DNA from 2 places in the Embleya australiensis genome. Region 2 is predicted to be linked to the other one. Evidence: riboswitches for the same ligand, from Rfam matches in the RefSeq annotation. Region 2 holds a riboswitch; the other holds the start of a gene.
What was found. Region 2 has a riboswitch for glycine ahead of gcvT (glycine cleavage system aminomethyltransferase GcvT). Riboswitches for the same ligand answer to the same signal wherever they lie in the genome.
Positions count from the first base shown of each region.

Region 1 (9,668 bases), 4.4 Mb from region 2:
CCGCCGGTCGGCACCCGCGTCGTGGCCGGAGAGCCCTGCGGCGAACTGGAATCGACCAAGAGTGTCAGCGACCTCTTCGCACCGCTCGACGGCGTCGTGACCACCGTCAACGACGCACTCGACGGCGCACCGGAGTTGGTCAACTCCGATCCCTACGGCGATGGTTGGATGTTCGAGGTGCGCCTCGACGACCCCGCCGCCCCGGCCGCGCTCTTGGACGCGGCCGCCTACCAGAACAGCCTGGGCTCCTGACGGCCCGGCGAAGCGGTAGGCAGTCCATCACCACGACCCACTCCTCCTGCCCCACGGGCGGGCCAGGTTCTCTCGGGGAGGTTCGCCCGTGAAGTTGTTCGCGAAATTGTTCGGTCGTTCCCGTCGCTCCGGCGACGCGCCGGCTGCCGATGCGGGAAGGTCCGGCAATCCGCCGGCCGCCCCGCCGACGATGCCGCCGGGTTCCCCCTACGGGGCCTCCACCGGCGCGTCGCCCGCTCCCGCCCCCGCCCCTCGGATGGGCGAATCCGACGCCACCGCCGGGCATGTCGCTGTTGACCAGGAACACACGGCGCGCATAAGTTTCGGACAACTCTCGACCGAAGGTCGAGGTTCGACCGGGACGGGTCAGGAGGCCGACGTGGTCGTGTGCGGCACCTGTGGGCATCACAACCCGCCCGGCGGCCGGTTCTGCTCCAACTGCGGCGCGCGTCTGGGCGCCGGCGCCGAGCGGGCGTCGGAGCAGACCTCGACCATCTCGATCAGCGGCATCGAGGCGCTGGACGCGGAACCCGCGCCCCGCGAGATCCTGACCCCCGAGGCGCAGGCCGCGGTGGACGCGCTGCCGCCGGGGACCGCGCTCCTCGTGGTGCGCCGGGGCCCCAACTCCGGCAGCCGCTTCCTGCTCGACTCGGACCGCACCACGGCCGGTCGGCACCCGCAGAGCGACATCTTCCTCGACGACGTGACGGTCTCGCGCAAGCACGCCGAGTTCCGCCGCACCGCCGGGGGCTTCGCGGTCGCCGACGTGGGCAGCCTGAACGGCACCTACGTGGGCCGCGAGCGCATCGACGAGGTCCCGCTGACGCCGGGCGACGAGGTCCAGATCGGCAAGTACCGGCTGGTCTTCTTCCCGAGCAGGCAGGGGCTGATGGGGTGAGTCCGGCGGCGGCCGGATCGGTCTCCTCGAGCATCGGCGGGGTGTTGACCCTGTTGCGTCCCGAGTTCCCGGACATCAGCATCTCCAAGATCCGGTTCCTCGAGGCGGAAGGGCTCATCGAGCCGCAGCGGAGCCCGTCGGGCTACCGCAAGTTCGGCCCCGCCGACATCGAACGACTGCGCTACGTGCTGCGTGTGCAGCGCGACCGCTACCTGCCGCTGCGGGTGATCAAGGACCAGCTCGACGCGATGGATCGCGGGCTCGAACCGGCCGGCCCGACCCCGGCCGAATCCGAGCACCCCCGGAACGGGGACGGCGATCCCGGAGCGGCCGGCCGGGACGGGGGCACGGTGCTCCTCGACCGGCCGGGGCTGATCGCCGCGGCCGGCATCCAGGACGCGGACCTGGCCCGCCTGGAGGAGTTCGGCCTGATCCAGCCGCACCGCCCGCGCCCCGACGAGGCCGGTGCGGACGCGGCCGAGGAGGGTGTGGTCTACGACGGGGACGCGCTCGTGGTGGCCCGCCTGGTGGCCGCGCTGGGCCGCTACGGCGTCGAGCCGCGTCACCTGCGCCAGGCCAAGGCCGCGGCGGACCGCGAGGCCGCCCTGGTCGAGCAGATCGTCGCGCCGCTCCTGCACCGCAGGGGCGCCCGCGCGAAGGCGGGCGCCGAGGAGACCGTCCGCGACCTGCTGGCGCTCACCTCGCGCCTGCACACCGTCCTGGTCACCACCGCGCTCGCGCCACGCCTGGGCCGCTGACCGGCGCGCCCGCTCGGCGCCCTACCCCGGCGTACGGTCGCCGCCGGGCCCCGGACCCGCGCCGGCCCCCCGACGGCGCCACGAAGAAAAAACGACGAATCCCCGACCTATTCGGCCCCCGGGGATCGGTCACCGACAGTCGAGCGCGCTAGTGTGGCGATGTGAACGAGCTAGAGGTTGTGGGCGTCCGGGTGGAGATGCCCTCTAACCAGCCGATCGTGCTCCTACGGGAGACGGGGGGCGATCGTTATCTCCCCATCTGGATCGGCCCGGTAGAGGCGACGGCCATCGCGTTCGCCCAACAGGGCGTGGTACCCGCGCGTCCTCTGACGCACGATCTCTTCCGGGACGTGCTGGAGGCGTTGGGGCAGGAATTGACCCAGATCCGGATCACCGACCTGCGCGAGGGCGTGTTCTACGCCGAGCTGGTCTTCTCCGGCGGCGTGGAGGTCAGCGCGCGCCCGTCGGACGCGATCGCGCTCGCGCTGCGCACCGGGACGTCGATCGTGGGCAGCGACGCGGTCCTGGACGAGGCCGGCATCGTGATCCCCAACGAGCAGGAGGACGAGATCGAGAAGTTCAGGGAGTTCCTGAACGACATCTCGCCCGAGGACTTCGGCACCACGAGCCAATAGCCGGCCCGCTCCGGCCCGGCGCATCCTCGGAACCGTCGACCGACCCCCTCGCCTCCTCGGCGGCCGGGTCCCGGTCGGCGGTTCTTCGCGTCTCGGACCCGATCAGGGTCGATCGGTTTCGGGCAGAAGCGATCAGTGGCAAAGCCGGCAGACCTACCCGTGGACGCCGGGTTCAAACCACTCGTGCGAGCAGCGTCACTCGGCGTGCCGAACGCCCCGGTCGTTGACGCGCTGTTGGTGACTGCCTACCGTCGAAATCGACAGTTCCGGGATGACCCCTGCGCGTTGCACCTCGCCGCCTGCGGCCCGGGACTGAAAGAGACTCCTCGCGCCGTACCCGGGCGCGCGGGGACGAAAGGGAGGTCGGCGTGAGCAGCACCGGCGACATCACGGCGGCGGAGCGCGCCCGCACGGCACGTCCTCTGCCGGCGACCGACCCCGGTGCGGGCCTCCGGCGGCCGGACGTCGTCCCACCCGGCACTCCGTCGGAGGACGTGGGCTACCGTGGCCCGACCGCCTGTGCGGCGGCCGGCATCACCTACCGGCAACTCGACTACTGGGCCCGCACCGGCCTGGTCGAGCCCACGGTCCGCTCGGCCCACGGCCCGGGCACGCAGCGGCTGTACGGCTTCCGCGACATCCTCGTGCTGAAGATCGTCAAGCGGCTCCTGGACACCGGCGTCTCGCTGCAGAACATCCGGATCGCGGTCGCCCACCTGCGCGGACGCGGCATCGGCGACCTGGCCGGGATGACCCTGATGAGCGACGGGGCGAGCGTGTACGAGTGCACGTCCTACGACGAGGTCATCGACCTGGTCCAGGGCGGCCAGGGGGTCTTCGGCATCGCGGTGGGGGCGGTGTGGCGCGAGGTCGAGGGCTCGCTCGCGCAGCTCCAGGGCGAGCACACCGGCACCGGGGAGCCGACCCCGCAGGTCCATCCGGGCGACGAATTGGCCCGCAGGCGTCGAGATCGCGCGGTCTGAGCGGCGATACCGCCGGTGGGAACCGGTGCGCGGGGGCGGGACGTCCACGTGGATGTGCCCATTCGTCGCCCCACCCTGCCCCGCTCCCGGCGTGCCCAACGGCGCGGCTACCAGGCCGTCGTCCTGCTCACGGTGGCCGGACTGGCCCCGGTGACGGGGCTGCACCTGTACGCCGGGGACCGGGTGCGCCCGGTGGAACGGGTGCCCGCGCGCGACGTCACGATGGTGCTCGGCGCGGGCGTGCGGGGGGATCGGCCGTCGGATCTGCTGGCCCGCCGACTCGACGTGGCGCTGCGGCTGTACCGGGCCGGCAAGACCCGGGTGATCCTGGTCAGCGGCGATGGCGGCGACAACCGCTACGACGAGACCGGGGTGATGCGGCGCTACCTCGTCGAGCGCGGAGTCCCGGACAAACGCGTCGTGAGCGACGATTCGGGATTCTCCACCTGGGATTCCTGCGCCCGGGCGAAGCGGATCTACGGCATCGAGCGGATGATCGTGGTCACGCAGAGCTTCCATCTGCGGCGCGCGCTGGCGCTGTGCAAGGCCGCCGGCATCGATGCCTACGGTGTTCCGGACCGATCCCTGACGTGGGGCCACATCGGACCCACCGTGTACGGAACCGGTCGCGAGGTGCTCGCCGCGATCAAGGCGACCGGAACGATCGTGTTCAAGCCGGACCCCCGGGTGACCGCCCGCCCCAGCGACGCGATCCGGCGCGCCCTGGAGGACTGACCGCGGGGGCGACCGCCCGCCCGGCGTCTCGCTGCGGCGCGCCCGAACGACCGTTCACCGGGGATGTCGGACCGGTGCGTCATGATTGCGCGGTGTGAGACAGGCGCCGGGCATCCTCCACCTCGACATGGACGCGTTCTACGCGTCGGTCGAGCAGGTCGCCAAGCCCAGCCTGGCCGGCAAGGCGGTGATCGTGGGCGGCATCGGCGCCCGGGGTGTCGTGGCCACCGCCTCCTACGAGGCCCGGGTCTTCGGCGTACGCTCCGCGATGTCCATCGGCGAGGCCCGCCGGCGCTGCCCCAACGCCGCCTTCCTCAGCCCCCGCTTCGGCCTCTACCGGCAGGTCAGCGACACCGTGATGGAACTGCTGCACCGGCTGTCCCCGCTGGTCGAACCGCTCAGCCTGGACGAGGCGTTCATCGACCTGGACGCGGGCCCGCACGGCGGCGCCCTGGACACCGCCCGGGTCACCGAGATCGCCGTGCGCCTGCGCGCCGACATCCACGCCGCCACCGGCCTGACCTGCTCGGTCGGCGCGGCCACCTCCAAACTGCTGGCCAAGATCGCCTCCGAGGCGGACAAGCCCGACGGGTTGTGCGTGGTAGTGCCCGGCACCGAACGGGCGATGCTCGACCCGCTCCCGGTGCGCGCGCTGCCCGGGGTGGGCCCGGCCACCGGCGACGTGCTGCGCCGGGCCGGCCTGGACACCGTCGCCGACCTGGCCGCGGTGGACGAGAGCGAACTGGTACGCCTGCTCGGCCAGGCGCACGGACACGGCCTGCACGTCCTGGCCGCGGGCCTGGACGCGCGCCCGGTGGTGGCCGACCGGGACGCCAAGTCGGTGTCGGTCGAGGACACCTTCGCCACCGATCTGGTCGACCGCGAGCGGATCACCAGGGAATTGGACCGCCTCTCGATCCGCTGCGTGGAGCGGCTGCGCGCGGCCGGCCGCTCCGGCCGCACCATCGTGTTGAAGCTGCGCCGCTACGACTTCAGCACGCTCACCCGCTCGGAGACGCTGCGCGGCCCCACCGACGACCCGGGCGTGGTGCGCGAGACGATCCGCCGCCTGGCCGCCCAGGTGGACGTCACCGGCGGAGTGCGGCTGCTGGGGGTGGGCGTCAGCGGCTTGGCCGACTTCGCCCAGCAGGACCTGTTCGGCGCCGCCGACACGCCGGCGGAGGAGCCGGAGGACGACGACGCGGGGCCGGCGGGGGAGGAGCCCGCCGAGGCCGGCCCCGAGCGGGTCTCCTGGTCTCCGGGCCAGGACGTGGTCCATGAGGACTTCGGCCCCGGCTGGGTCCAGGGCAGCGGCGTCGGCCGCGTCACGGTGCGCTTCGAGGTCCCGGGCGGAAAGCCGGGCCGGGTACGCACGTTCGCCCTCGCCGACCCGGCGCTGCGACCGGGGGAGCCGCTGCCCCTGCCGGGCACGGGCGACGCGGACGACCGGCCCGCCGGACCCGCCGACCCCGGCCCGCCGCCTCCGCCGCCCCCGTCGACCTGACAACCCGCACCCCTCCGGCCTGGCGTCCCGTCCGCATCCGATGCCACGCTGATACCGTTGAAGCCGCCCATTACGTTCGCGCGGGAGAGTTCTCGTGTTCGTCCGCACGAGGCGCCGAAGGAGCAACTCCTCCCCGGAATCTCTCAGGCACCCGTACCGCGTGGTCGTGGGCACTCTGGAAAGCAGGATCCGCACGTGGCTCGCCGAGTCGGGTCGGATCCTCGCCGACGGTGCAAATCGCGTTCGTGGGACCGGCCCCGCCGGTGTTCCGGGCGGGGTGAAGCTCTCAGGTACCGATGACAGAGGGGGAGGCCGGTGGGCGCGCGACCCGCGTGTCCGTCCAGGAGCGATCCAGGAGGCCTTTCGCGATGACACCGCGCACCCCTGCCCCGACGCGTGCTCACGCCGTACTCCCCTCCGGCCCCGGCTCGTTGACCGGCCTGGAGGCCGCGTCGCCGTTCACCGGCCGGCACATCGGTCCGGACACCGACGAACAGGCGAAGATGCTCGCCGCGATCGGTTACGGGTCCCTGGACGAGCTGACCGACGCGGCGGTGCCCGCCGCGATCCGCGCGCTCGCGGGCTTCGAGTTGCCGGCCGCCCGCACCGAGGCCGAGGTGCTGGCCGAACTGCGCGAGCTGGCCTCCCGCAACACCGTGCTGACCTCGATGATCGGGCTCGGCTACCACGGCACGTTCACCCCGCCGGTGATCACCCGCAACGTGCTGGAGAACCCGGCCTGGTACACCGCCTACACGCCCTACCAGCCGGAGATCTCCCAGGGCCGGTTGGAGGCGCTGCTCAACTTCCAGACCGTGGTCACCGACCTGACCGGCCTGGACGTGGCCGGCGCCTCGCTGCTCGACGAGTCCACCGCCGCCGCCGAGGCGATGACGCTGGCCCGCCGGGCGGGCCGGGCCAAGAGCGACGTGTTCGTCGTGGACGCGGCCACGCTGCCGCAGACCATCGCCGTGGTGCGCACGCGCGCGCGGGCGCTGGGCATCGAGGTCGTGGTCGCCGACACCGCCGACGGGCTGCCCGAGGGCGGCTGCTTCGGGGTGCTGCTCCAGTACCCGGGCACCGACGGTCTTGTTCGCGACCTGACCCCGGTGATCGAGGCCGCGCACGCGCAGGGCGCGCTGGTGGCGGTCGCCGCCGACCTGCTCGCGCTCACCGTGCTGCGCGCGCCCGGCGCGATGGGCGCCGACATCGCGGTCGGCACCACCCAGCGGTTCGGGGTCCCGATGGCCTTCGGCGGCCCGCACGCGGGCTACCTGGCGGTCCGCGAGAAGCTGACCCGCAGCATGCCGGGCCGCTTGGTGGGGGTGTCGGTGGACGCCGACGGCGCGCCCGCTTACCGGCTCGCGCTGCAGACCCGCGAGCAGCACATCCGCCGGGAGAAGGCGACCAGCAACATCTGCACCGCCCAGGTGCTGCTCGCGGTGATGGCCGGGATGTACGCGGTCTACCACGGGCCGGACGGGCTCGCCTCGATCGCGCGCCGCACGCACCGCTACGCGGCCGTGCTGGCGGGCGGGCTGCGGGCCGGCGGTGTCGAGGTGGTGCACGGCGACTTCTTCGACACGGTCACCGCCCGGGTGCCGGGTCGGGCCGAGCAGGTGCTCGCGGCGGCCCGCGCGGCCGGCGTCAACCTGCGGCCGGTGGACGCGGACCACGTGGCGATCACGTGTGACGAGACCACGCTGCGGGCGCACGTCGAGGCGGTCTGGGGCGCGTTCGGGGTGAGCGGCGACGTGGCCGGGCTCGACGCCGAGACCGCCGACGCGCTGCCCTCGGGGCTGCTGCGCGACACCGAGTTCCTGACCCACCCGGTCTTCCACACGCACCGCTCCGAGACCGACATGCTGCGCTACCTGCGTCGGCTCGCGGACAAGGACTACGCGCTGGACCGGGGCATGATCCCGCTCGGCTCGTGCACGATGAAGCTCAACGCCACGGTCGAGATGGAGCCGGTCACCTGGCCCGAGTTCGCGAACATGCACCCCTTCGCGCCGGTCGACCAGGCGGCGGGCTACCTGGAGTTGATCGACGGGCTGGCCGACTCGCTGGCCCGGATCACCGGCTACGCCAAGGTCTCACTCCAGCCCAACGCCGGCTCCCAGGGCGAACTCGCCGGGCTGCTCGCGGTCCGCGCGTACCACCACGCCAACGGCGACACCGCGCGCGACGTGTGCCTGATCCCCTCCTCCGCGCACGGCACCAACGCGGCCAGCGCGGTGATGGCGGGGATGCGCGTGGTGGTGGTCAAGACCGGTGAGAACGGCGACGTGGACCTGGCCGACCTGCACGCGAAGATCGAGCAGTACCGGGACACGCTCGCGGTGCTGATGGTGACCTATCCGTCCACGCACGGCGTGTTCGAGGAGGGCATCGAGCAGGTGTGCGCGGCGATCCACGAGGCCGGCGGCCAGGTGTACGTGGACGGCGCGAACCTGAACGCGCTGGTCGGCCTGGCCCAGCCCGGCGGCGCGATCGGCGCCGACGTGTCGCACCTGAACCTGCACAAGACCTTCTGCATCCCGCACGGCGGCGGCGGCCCCGGCGTCGGCCCGGTCGCGGTGCGCGCGCACCTGGCGCCGTATCTGCCCAACCACCCGCTCCAGCCCACCGCGGGCCCGGAGACGGGCGTGGGACCGATCTCGGCGGCCCCGTGGGGCTCCGCGGCGATCCTGCCGATCCCGTGGACCTACCTGCGCCTGATGGGCCCGGAGGGGCTCAAGGAGGCCACCCAGGTGGCCGTGCTCGGCGCCAACTACATCGCCAGGCGGCTCGCGCCGCACTTCCCGGTGCTCTACACCGGCCCGAACGACCTGGTCGCCCACGAGTGCATCATCGACCTGCGCGGGATCACCAAGGCCACCGGCGTCAGCGTGGACGACGTGGCCAAGCGACTGATCGACTACGGGTTCCACGCGCCGACGATGTCCTTCCCGGTGCCGGGCACGCTGATGATCGAGCCGACCGAGAGCGAGAACCTGCACGAGATCGACCGGTTCTGCGACGCGATGATCGCGATCAAGGGCGAGATCGACCGGGTCGCCTCGGGTGACCTGCCGGCCGACGACAACCCGCTGGCGAACGCCCCGCACACCGCCGCGCTGCTGGCCGGCGAGTGGGCGCACGCCTACACGCGCGAGGAGGCGGTCTTCCCCGCCGGGGTGGTGCCGGCCGAGAAGTACTGGCCGCCGGTGCGCCGGATCGACGGCGCCCAGGGCGACCGCAACCTGGTCTGCTCGTGCCCGCCGATCGAGGCGTACGGCGCCAACTGATCCGCGGGCCCGCGCGGCCCGTCCCCGAGCCACCGCTCAGGGGCGGGCCGCGCCGTAGGTCAGCAGGCGGGCCACCGAGGCGGCGAAGCCGGGCTTGGCGGCCAGGTCGCTGCCCAGGACGCCGAACATCAGCGCGCCGCTGAGCGATTCGAACAGCAGATCCGCGTCCAGGTCGGGGCGGGCCTGGCCACGCGCGATCGCGTCCGTGACGAAGGCCCGGAAGATCGCCCGGACGGGATCCATTCGGGCCACGAGCAGATCCTTCAGTTCGGGCTGGTCGCGGTACTCGGCGAGCAGCCCGGGCACCGCCGCCGCGGTCTCCGGGCGGCGGAAGGACTCGAGCGCGGCCTCGGCGAAGCGCGACACGCCCGTGGCGAAGTCCTCGTGCGGCAGCGGCCGGAAGCTCATCTCGCGGGCCGGGTACACCGCCTCGTGCACCAGGTGCGCCTTCGACGGCCAGCGGCGGTACACGGTCGGCCTGGTCACCCCCGCGCGGCGGGCGACCGCGTCGATACTGACCCGGTTGTACCCCTGCTCGGCGACCAGTTCGCGGGCCGCGGCCAAAATCGACTCGTCGGTGCGCGGGTCACGCGGGCGACCGGGCCGAGGGGTG
Region 1 covers NZ_CP182422.1:689,981-699,648, reverse strand. Annotated here, with positions in the region: gene gcvH (glycine cleavage system protein GcvH) at 1-252, shown strand, start outside; gene ACMXN5_RS02955 (FHA domain-containing protein) at 632-1,150, shown strand; gene ftsR (transcriptional regulator FtsR) at 1,147-1,908, shown strand; gene ACMXN5_RS02945 (bifunctional nuclease family protein) at 2,070-2,543, shown strand; gene ACMXN5_RS02940 (MerR family transcriptional regulator) at 2,912-3,526, shown strand; gene ACMXN5_RS02935 (SanA/YdcF family protein) at 3,575-4,261, shown strand; gene ACMXN5_RS02930 (DNA polymerase IV) at 4,356-5,765, shown strand; glycine riboswitch at 5,837-5,934, shown strand; gene gcvP (aminomethyl-transferring glycine dehydrogenase) at 6,134-9,055, shown strand; gene ACMXN5_RS02920 (TetR/AcrR family transcriptional regulator) at 9,092-9,668, opposite strand, start outside.
Region 1: another riboswitch for glycine. It lies ahead of gcvP (aminomethyl-transferring glycine dehydrogenase); the one in region 2 lies ahead of gcvT (glycine cleavage system aminomethyltransferase GcvT).

Region 2 (9,668 bases):
CCGCGACGAAACGGGGCGCCGACTCGGCAGGTGTCGAGTCGGCGCCCCGGTTTTCGTCGTGTCGACGAACCCGATCCGCAGGATCAGAGGTTCGGGTAAAGCGGGTGCTTTTCGGCCAGGGTGGTGACCCGGGCGGTGAGCGCGGCCTTGCGGGTGTCGTCGAAGTCGGGGAGCAGGGCCTCGGCGATGATGTCGGCGACCTCCTCGAAGTCCGCCTTGCCGAAGCCGCGGGTGGCCAGGGCCGGGGTGCCGATCCGCAGGCCGGAGGTGACCATCGGCGGGCGCGGGTCGAACGGGACCGCGTTGCGGTTGACCGTGATGCCGATCGAGTGCAGGCGGTCCTCGCCCTGCTGCCCGTCCAGCTCCGAGTCGCGCAGGTCGACCAGGACCAGGTGCACGTCGGTGCCGCCGGTGAGCACGGTGATGCCCACGTCGGTGACGTCCTTGCGGGTCAGCCGCTCGGCGAGGATGGCCGAGCCCTCCAGGGTCCGCTTCTGGCGGTCCTTGAAGTCGTCGGAGGCGGCGACCTTGAACGCCACCGCCTTGCCCGCGATCACGTGCTCCAGGGGACCGCCCTGCTGGCCCGGGAAGACCGCCGAGTTGATCTTCTTGGCGTATTCCGCCTTGGACAGGATCACGCCGCCGCGCGGGCCGCCCAGGGTCTTGTGCGTCGTGGTGGTGACCACGTCGGCGTACGGCACGGGGCTGGGGTGCAGGCCCGCGGCGACCAGACCGGCGAAGTGCGCCATGTCGACCATCAGGAAGGCGCCGACCTCGTCGGCGATCCGGCGGAACTCGGGGAAGTCGAGCTGCCGGGGATAGGCCGACCAGCCGGCGATGATCAGCTTCGGCCGGTGCTCCTTGGCGAGCCGCTCGACCTCCTCCATGTCGACGCGGTGGGTCTTTTCGTCGACGTGGTAGGCGACCACGTTGTAGAGCTTGCCGGAGAAGTTGATCCGCATGCCGTGGGTGAGGTGGCCGCCGTGGGCCAGGTCCAGGCCGAGGATCGTGTCGCCGGGGGAGAGCAGCGCGAACATCGCGGCGGCGTTGGCCGACGCGCCCGAGTGCGGCTGCACGTTGGCGGCCTCGGCGCCGAACAGCTCCTTGACCCGGTCGATGGCGAGCTGCTCGACCACGTCGACGTGCTCGCAGCCGCCGTAGTAGCGCCGGCCGGGGTAGCCCTCGGCGTACTTGTTGGTGAGAACGGAGCCCTGCGCCTCCAGCACCGCCACGGGGGCGAAGTTCTCGGAGGCGATCATCTCCAGGGTGTTCTGCTGGCGGTGCAGCTCGTCGGCGACGGCGGCGGCGACCTGCGGGTCCACCTCGCCCAGGGGACGGTCCAGGATCGTCACGGTTGTCAGCTCCTCGATCGGGTCGATCTCGATCATTCGCCGCAGAACGCGGCGTATTCGTCGGCCGACAGCAGGCCCTCGGCCTCGCCGTCGATGCGCACCTTGAACAGCCAGCCCGCCCCGAAGGGGTCGGAGTTCACCAGGGCCGGGTCCTCGACGACGGCGTCGTTTATCTCGACGACCTCGCCGGAGACCGGCGCGTACATGTCGCTGACCGACTTCGTGGACTCCAGCTCGCCGCACGGCTCACCGGCGACGACCACCCGGCCGACCTCGGGAAGCTCAACGAACACCACGTCGCCGAGCGCCTCGGCCGCGTGTTGGGTGATGCCCACGACGGCGGGGGAGGCCGCCTCGTCGAGCCACTCGTGTTCCTTGCTGTAGCGCAGGTGCTGGGGTGCGTGCACGGGTCCATTCTCCATTCGAATGAGGTAAGTCCGTCCCTCAGGATGATTTGGGACGTTTTCCGGTGATATAGGGAAGGGTTCGGCTCAGCCGCGCTTGTAGAACGGCAGCGCCACCACCTCGACCGGCTCGGCCTTGCCGCGGATGTCCACCGCCAGCCGGGTGCCCGGTTCGGCCCGCTCCACCGCCACGTAGGCCATCGCGATCGGCATGCCGAGCGTCGGCGACGGCGCGCCGGAGGTGACCTCGCCGACCCGCTCGCCGCTGTCCGCGTCCACCACCGGGTAGCCCGCGCGCGGGACCCGCTTGCCCGGCGAGGTCAGCCCGACCAGCGTGCGGCGCACGTCCGCCTCCGCCGCGGCCAGCGCCTCGCGGCCGACGAAGTCCTCGGGCTTGTCCAGCCGGACCACCCGGCCCAGGTTGGCCTCGTACGGCGTGGTGTCCCGGGTCAGCTCGTGGCCGTACAGCGGCATGCCCGCCTCCAGGCGCAGCGTGTCCCGGCAGGACAGGCCGGCCGGCACCAAGCCGTGCGGCTTGCCCGCGGCCAGCAGCGCGTCCCACAGCGCGACCGCGTCGCCGGGCGCGGCGAACAGCTCGAAGCCGTCCTCGCCGGTGTAGCCGGTGCGGGCGAGCAGCACGGGCACGCCCGCGACCTCGGTGCGCAGGATCGCGTAGTACTTGAGCGCGGGCAGGTCGGCGTCGGTCAGCGAACCGACGATCTCCGTCGACGCGGGCCCCTGCACGGCGAGCAGCGTGTACTCCTCGGACGCGTCGCGCACCGTCGCGTCGAAGTCGCTCGCGCGGTACTTCAGGCTGCCCGCCACCACGTCGGCGTTGGACGCGTTGGCCACCACCACGAAGTGCTCTTCGCCGAGGCGGTACACGATCAGGTCGTCGACGATGCCGCCCTCCTCGGTGCAGATCATCGTGTACCGGGCGCGGTCGATCCCGATCTTCGAGACGAAACCGACCAGGGCGTGGTCGAGCGCGCGGGCGGCCTCCGGGCCGGTGACCTCGATCTCGCCCATATGGGTGAGGTCGAACAGGCCGGCCGTGGTGCGCACCGCGGTGTGCTCGTCCCGCTCGCTTCCGTACCGCAGCGGCATCCGCCACCCGGCGAAGTCGGTCATCGTGGCCCCGAGCGCGTCGTGCACGGCGTCGAGCGGGGTCCGGCGGTCGGTGGTCATGCGAAGACTCCTTCGAAGGGACGCCGGCGGAAGCCCCCGGCGGGCGCGGACCGGTCCGGGGCATGCCGGACGGCGCGGACCCGGGCGCGGGCCCGAGGTGCGACGAAAGGTGACGGGTGCTGCGGCCCGTACGAGAACGAATTCGAGGACAAAGGGGGCTCCCTGCCATGGCGTTCAGCCCTTTTCGGCCAAAGTCGGTCGAAAAGTGGGGTGCCCTCCCCTTCTGTCATCGGAACCTGAGAGCTTCATCCCGTCCGCCGCTGCCGCGTCGGGCCGGGATTTGCACCGTGGGTGAGCCGCACCGACGGTGCGCCTGCTTTCCAGAAGTGCCTGACCCATGCGGTATCGGTGCCTGAGAGATTCCGGGGAGGAGTTGCTCCTTCGGCGCCCCGCTCGATGGCGAGGACTCTTCCGCGTGGGGTCGACGGCCGTTATGAGGTTGTGCCCGGCATGCTAGCGCGTGTCGTCAATCCCCCGCCGGTGCCGGGGGAGCGCCGGCGCCCGCTCGCGCCCTCGGTGCGACACCATGCGCAGGGCACGAGGGTTCGGGACATCAGGGGAGGATTCGTGGAGACGGATTCGGCGGGGGCGCATACCGGCGCCGCGGTGGGCGGCATGTTGATCCCCCGGTCCGTGCACGACCTGCGGGAGGAGCGGCATCGGGAGGGGGAGCGGGACGGGGTCCGGCGGGTGGACGTGCTGTCCTATCCGGCCTCGTGCGTGCTCGTGGTGACCGGCCTGCCGGGCGCGGGCAAGAGCACGCTCCTGGCCCGGGTGGTCGCCGCCGGGCCCTCGGTCGCGGTCCTGGACGCCGATCTGGTCCGGGCCCGCTGGGCGCTGCGGGTGGGGCGGCTGCCGTACCGGGCCTACCGGCCGCTGGTGCGGCTGTCGCACTACGGCGAGGTGGCCCGGGCGCTGCGCGGCCCCGGAGCGGTGGTGGTGCACGACAGCGGCCGCAATCCGATCCTGCGCCGGGTACTGGTGCGCGCGGCCCGGCGGCGCGGCATCCCGGCACACGCGCTGCTCCTTGACGTCACGGCCCATCAGGCGCTTTCCGGCCAACGTGCGCGCGGTCGCGGAGTGTCCACCGCGGTGTTCGCCCGACACCACCGGGAATGGCGCGCGCTGCTCGCCCGGCTCGCCCCGTGGCTGGACGCCGGACCCGCCCTCGCCTCCGCCCCGGGCGGCTTCACCTCGTGTGTACTGCTCGACCGCCCGGCCGCGCGGCAGCTGCGCCGGATCGTTTTCGCAGACCCCCTACCCGGACAGTCCCGACGGCGGGATGCGGACAAGTCGTAAACTGCGCCGGACACCAAGAGGAGCACCACCATGCCGTTCCCGGCCAATCCCGTGGAGAGCGCGCTCGTCGCGGCGATGCGCGACCCGTCCCGGGCCGAGGCCCTGTTCGAGGCCCTCGCCGAGGCGGACGTGTGGGTGCCGCTGCCCGAGGGGGGCAGCGCCGCCGACACCGAACTGACCCTGCCCACCGCCGAGATCGACGGTCGGCCGTATGTGCCCGTGTTCTCCTCGGAGGAGCAGTTCCGCCGGCTCGCGGGGCCGATGGCGGGCACCGTGGCGCCGATGCGCGAGTTCGCCCGAGGGCTGCCGCCGCACATCGGCATCGTGGTCAACCCGGGCGGCGAGGTGGGCATCCCGATCCCGCCGCCGGGTGTGCTGGAGCTGGCCCGGCTGCCCGGCGCGGGCCGCCGCGGCGCACGGGTGCGGTTGTACGAGCCCGACCAGGAGCCGATGGACTTCCTGATCGCCGCCGCCGCCGAGTTCATCCACGTCCCCGTGGTGCTCAGCGCCCGGCGCGGCCTGGGCGAGGTCGAGTCCGATCCGCCGGTCCTGTTCGTCGGCGTCGAACTGGACCGGTGGCAGGAGGAGGACCGGCTGGCCGCGATCGGCGCCCTGGAGCGTGCGCTCGGCCGCGCCGCGTGCCCGTGGCCGGTCAACGTGGTGCTTCTGGACGTGGCGCAGGATCCTGTGGGGGACTGGATGCTGGAGCGGACGCAGCCGTTCTATCTGCGGGCCGACCAGCGCTGAGCCCGTCCGGCCGCGGCCGGCACCGGTGTCGAAAAACATGGGGTTCGGGGAGGACGTCGTGAACCAGGTCGAGCAGGCGTTGAGCCAGGTGGCCCCCGGGCGCTACGACGCCTACGAGCGGTTGCTGCAAGCGCTCGTCGGCGCGCCCGTGTGGATGTTGTTGTGGCAGGGGCAACCCGGCAGCCCGGACGCGCAGTACGGGAACATGGACGTGGCCGGATGGCGCTACGCGCCGGCGTTCACGTCCGAGGAACAGCTGCGTCTCAGTGGCTGGGACCGCTCGTTCGAGATCTGTCCGGTCCCCGAGATCGCGTCCTCGCTGTACACCGACCGCTGGGGTCTGTGGCTGAATCCGCACGCCCAGGGCGGTGGCGTCGGCGTGCCCTACCTCGACCTGCGCCGCATCGTCGGCGGCCTGGACCGACTGATGGCCGGCCCCCTGGCGGTCGGCGAACCCACCCTGTGGGACCCGGCGTTCTACTCCCTGCTCGGCGGTCAGCTGTTCCAGACCCAGGTGGTGCGCGCCGCCCACCGGGCCTGGGTGCGCCCCACCGTCGGCCCCGAACGCCTCGTGATCGGGCTGCGCCTGACGGACAATCAGCCCGCCACGATGCAGCGCATGCGCGACGCGATGGCCCGCGCGTCGGCCGCCGCGCCGCCCGGTCTGACGCTCTCCTCGGTCGCGCTCGACGACCCCTTCGACCCGATCGCCGCGTGGATGCGCGAGCACACCCGGCCGTTCATCGGCATCGACATGCTCGACGAGGCCGCCCGCCACGGCGGGTGATCGACATGCTCGACGAAGGCGCCCGTCCCGCACGGTGATTCACATGGCCGCCGCGGGCACACGCCACGCGCAGTGAGCGAAGATCGGCGGAACGTGGCGAGCCGGGGCAACAGGCAGTGATGCCCCCAAAAAACTGACGTCACGTCATCAACCGCTGCCTTGTTGTGATTTCGTGACCGATCTACGCGGATCAACCAGTGAATCGTGTCTGCGTAATCACGGTTCAGTAAAGGTATTCCTCCACCCCTGTTCGTGACCCGCGTCACGGAGGAGTCTCACCCGGACGACAGATCCCGAAGATCATCGGGATCGCAATGCCGGGTATGGCGACGGGACGCGGCGATCCCGAGCCGCCGTCGCATCCGTGAGCGGGGAGGGTCGATCCATGACGGCACCGATCGAGACCACCGGTGTGGCCCGAGAGGCGCACCCCGAGGCGATCGCCGAGGCAGCCGGCGCACGCATCGAGGGTCGGTCGCTCGGTCAGATCGCGTGGGCCCGATTCCGCCGCGACAGGGTCGCGATGGCCGGTGGTGTGGTGATCATCCTCATGGTGCTCATCGCGATCTTCGCGCCGCTCATCACCGACGCGATCGGCGGTGGACCCACCGAGTACCACGACGATCTGCTCGACCCGGTGCTGAACATCCCCAACGGCAGCTTCGGCGGCGCGAGTTGGGACCACCCGCTGGGTCTGGAGCCGGTCAACGGCCGGGACATCTTCTCCCGCATCTGCTACGGCGCCCGCGTCTCCATGCTGGTCGCCTTCCTCGCCACCCTGCTCTCCGTGGTGCTCGGCGTCGTCCTGGGCACCGTGGCGGGCTACTTCGGCGGCTGGATCGACGGGCTGATCAGCCGCGCCATGGACGTCTTCCTGGCCTTCCCGCTGCTGCTGTTCGCGATCGCCATCGGCAGCAGCCTCCAGGGCGAGGCCTTCGGCCTCCACGGCGACACGCTCCGCATCACCGTGCTGATCTTCGTGATCGGGTTCTTCAGCTGGCCGTACATCGCTCGCATCGTCCGCGGCCAGACGCTCTCGCTGCGCGAACGCGAGTTCGTCGAGGCGGCGCGCAGCCTCGGGGCCACCGACCGGCACATCATCTTCAAGGAGTTGTTGCCGAACCTGGTGGGTCCGATCCTGGTCTACTCCACGCTGCTGATCCCGACGAACATCCTGTTCGAGGCCGCCCTTTCCTACCTGGGGGTCGGCGTACAGGAACCCACCGCCTCGTGGGGTGGCATGCTCTCGGCGGCCACCCCCCGGTACCAGGACGCGCCGATGTTCATGGTCGTCCCCGGAGTCACCATCTTCATCACCGTGCTCGCGTTCAACCTGCTCGGCGACGGCCTTCGAGACGCCCTCGACCCGCGCAGCCGCTGAATATCCCGCAAGTCCCCACGAGGAGGCACGACCAGCGATGAAACACCCGGTAACTCGCAGGCGCAGGACCCAAGCGCTGATCGGCATGGTGGCTGTCACCGCGATGGCCGCCACCGCGTGTGGCGGTGGTGGCGGCGGCTCGAAGAAGTACAGCCCGAGCAACAAGGCGATCACCGAAGTGGTCAACCAGTCCACCAAGAAGGGTGGCACGCTCAAGCTGGTCAGCTCGGACAAGTTCGACTCGCTGGACCCGGGCGACATGTACTACGCCTCGGCGTGGAACTTCTCCCGCCTGATGGCGCGTCCGCTGCTCACCTTCAAGCCCGCCCCGGGCAACGCGAGCTACGAGTTCGCGCCGGACCTGGCCACCGACGTGGGCAAGACCGACGACGGCGGCAAGACCTGGACGTACCACCTGCGCAAGGGCGTGAAGTACGAGGACGGCGTCGAGGTCAAGGCGTCGGACGTCAAGTACGCCGTGGAGCGGACCTTCGACAAGGAGGTCCTGCCCAACGGCCCGGGCTACTTCGCCCAATACCTGGACCCCGACGGCACCTACAAGGGTCCGTACAAGGACTCCGCGCCGGACAAGCTGGGTCTGAGCGCGATCGAGACGCCGGACGACTACACCATCATCTTCAAGATGAAGGAGCCGTTCGCGGACTTCAACTACCTCGCCGCGCTCCCGCAGACCGCGCCGGTCCCGCCCGCCAAGGACACCGGCAAGGAGTACGTCAAGCACCCCCTCGCCTCCGGCGCGTACATGGTCGACGGCCAGTACGAGCCCGGCAAGGCGGTCAACCTGATCCGCAACCCGAACTGGGACCCGGCGACCGACCCGCTGCGCAAGGCGCTGCCGGACCGGATCGAACTGCTGGAGAAGCAGGACGCGAACGACGTCGACAACCGACTCTTCGCCGGCACGGCGCAGTTGGACGTGGTCGGCACCGGCGTCCAGGCTGCCGCGCAGAACAAGATCCTCACGGACAAGAAGCTCGCGGACAACGCGGACGACGCGATCTCCGGCGCGCTGGCCTACCTGGCGATCAGCTCCAAGACCCCGCCGTTCGACAACGTGCACTGCCGGCGCGCCGTGCAGTACGCGGTCAACAAGTCGCAACTGCAGCGCGCGCAGGGTGGCGAGGTCGGCTCCGACATCGCGACCAACCTGATGCCGCCGACGCTGGCCGGTTCCAAGGTCACCGACATGTACCCCAACGGTGCCAAGCACACCGGTGATGTGGCCAAGGCCAAGGACGAACTGAAGCAGTGCGGCAAGGCCGACGGCTTCAGCACCGTGCTGACCGCGCGCGCCAACCGGCCCAAGGAGGTCGCGGGCGCCACGTCGGTGCAGAACGCGCTCGCCAAGATCGGCGTCAAGGTCGAGATCCGGCAGTACCCCTCGGGTGACTACTTCTCGCAGTTCGCCGGTGTCCCGAAGTGGGTCGCGGAGAACAAGGTCGGCATCATGTTCATGCAGTGGGGCCCCGACTTCCCCACCCAGTTCGGCTTCTTCCAGCAGATCGTGGACGGCCGGGCGATCAAGCCCGCCGGTGGCACGAACCTGTCCGAGCTGAACGACCCGGCGGTCAACGGTCTGATCGACCAGGCCACCCGGACCATCGACCCGGCGCAGAGCGCGGCCATCTGGCAGCAGCTGGACCAGAAGGTGATGGAGTCGGCGGTGATCGTCCCGTTCGGCTGGACCAAGTCGCTGCTGTACCGCCCGTCGAACGTGACCAACCTGGTCGTCACGCCCGCGTACTCCGGGATGTACGACTACCTCAACATCGGTATCCAGTAAGCCTGCGACGAGGTCAGTAGCCCGAAGGAGAGGTGAAGGCCCGTCAGTTCCGGTGCGGGGAGCGGTGATCCCGCTCCCCGCACCGGACCGGGTCGCCGGCTCATGATTTTCTATCTGCTCAGGCGGCTGGCGGGAGCGGTGGTGCTCCTGTTGATCGTCACCATGGCGGTCTTCGCCATCTTCTTCCTGATTCCGCGTCTGGGAGGCGCCACAAGCGACCAACTCGCCGCGCGCTACGTCGGCAAGTCGCCCACCCCGGCCGCGATCGAACAGGTCAAGCACAGCCTCGGCCTGGACAAGTCGGTACCCGTCCAGTACGGAAGGTTCGTCAAGGGCATCGTCGCCGGCAAGGACTACGACACCGGCGTACGCAAGGTGCATTGCGCGCCGCCGTGCCTGGGCTTCTCCTTCCGCAACAACCTGGAAGTGTGGCCACGACTACAGGACCGCATCCCGGTCACCCTCTCGCTGGCCGCGGGAGCCGCAGTGATCTGGCTGATCGCCGGCGTGTCGATCGGGGTGGTCTCGGCGCTCAAACGCGGCAGCCTGTGGGACCGGTTCTCGATGGGCTTCGCGCTGGCGGGCGTCTCGCTGCCACCGTTCTTCACCGGCCTGGTGGCCCTGGCGTTGTTCAGTTATCAATGGCCGATCTTCAAGGGCGTGCACTATGTGCCGTTCCTGGACAATCCGGCGAGTTGGGCCTGGA
Region 2 covers NZ_CP182422.1:5,058,447-5,068,114, forward strand. Annotated here, with positions in the region: gene glyA (serine hydroxymethyltransferase) at 84-1,388, opposite strand; gene gcvH (glycine cleavage system protein GcvH) at 1,385-1,759, opposite strand; gene gcvT (glycine cleavage system aminomethyltransferase GcvT) at 1,844-2,944, opposite strand; glycine riboswitch at 3,158-3,274, opposite strand; glycine riboswitch at 3,275-3,368, opposite strand; gene ACMXN5_RS22070 (AAA family ATPase) at 3,512-4,243, shown strand; gene ACMXN5_RS22075 (enhanced serine sensitivity protein SseB) at 4,274-4,990, shown strand; gene ACMXN5_RS22080 (enhanced serine sensitivity protein SseB C-terminal domain-containing protein) at 5,049-5,777, shown strand; gene ACMXN5_RS22085 (ABC transporter permease) at 6,163-7,158, shown strand; gene ACMXN5_RS22090 (ABC transporter substrate-binding protein) at 7,196-8,962, shown strand; gene ACMXN5_RS22095 (ABC transporter permease) at 9,065-9,668, shown strand, end outside.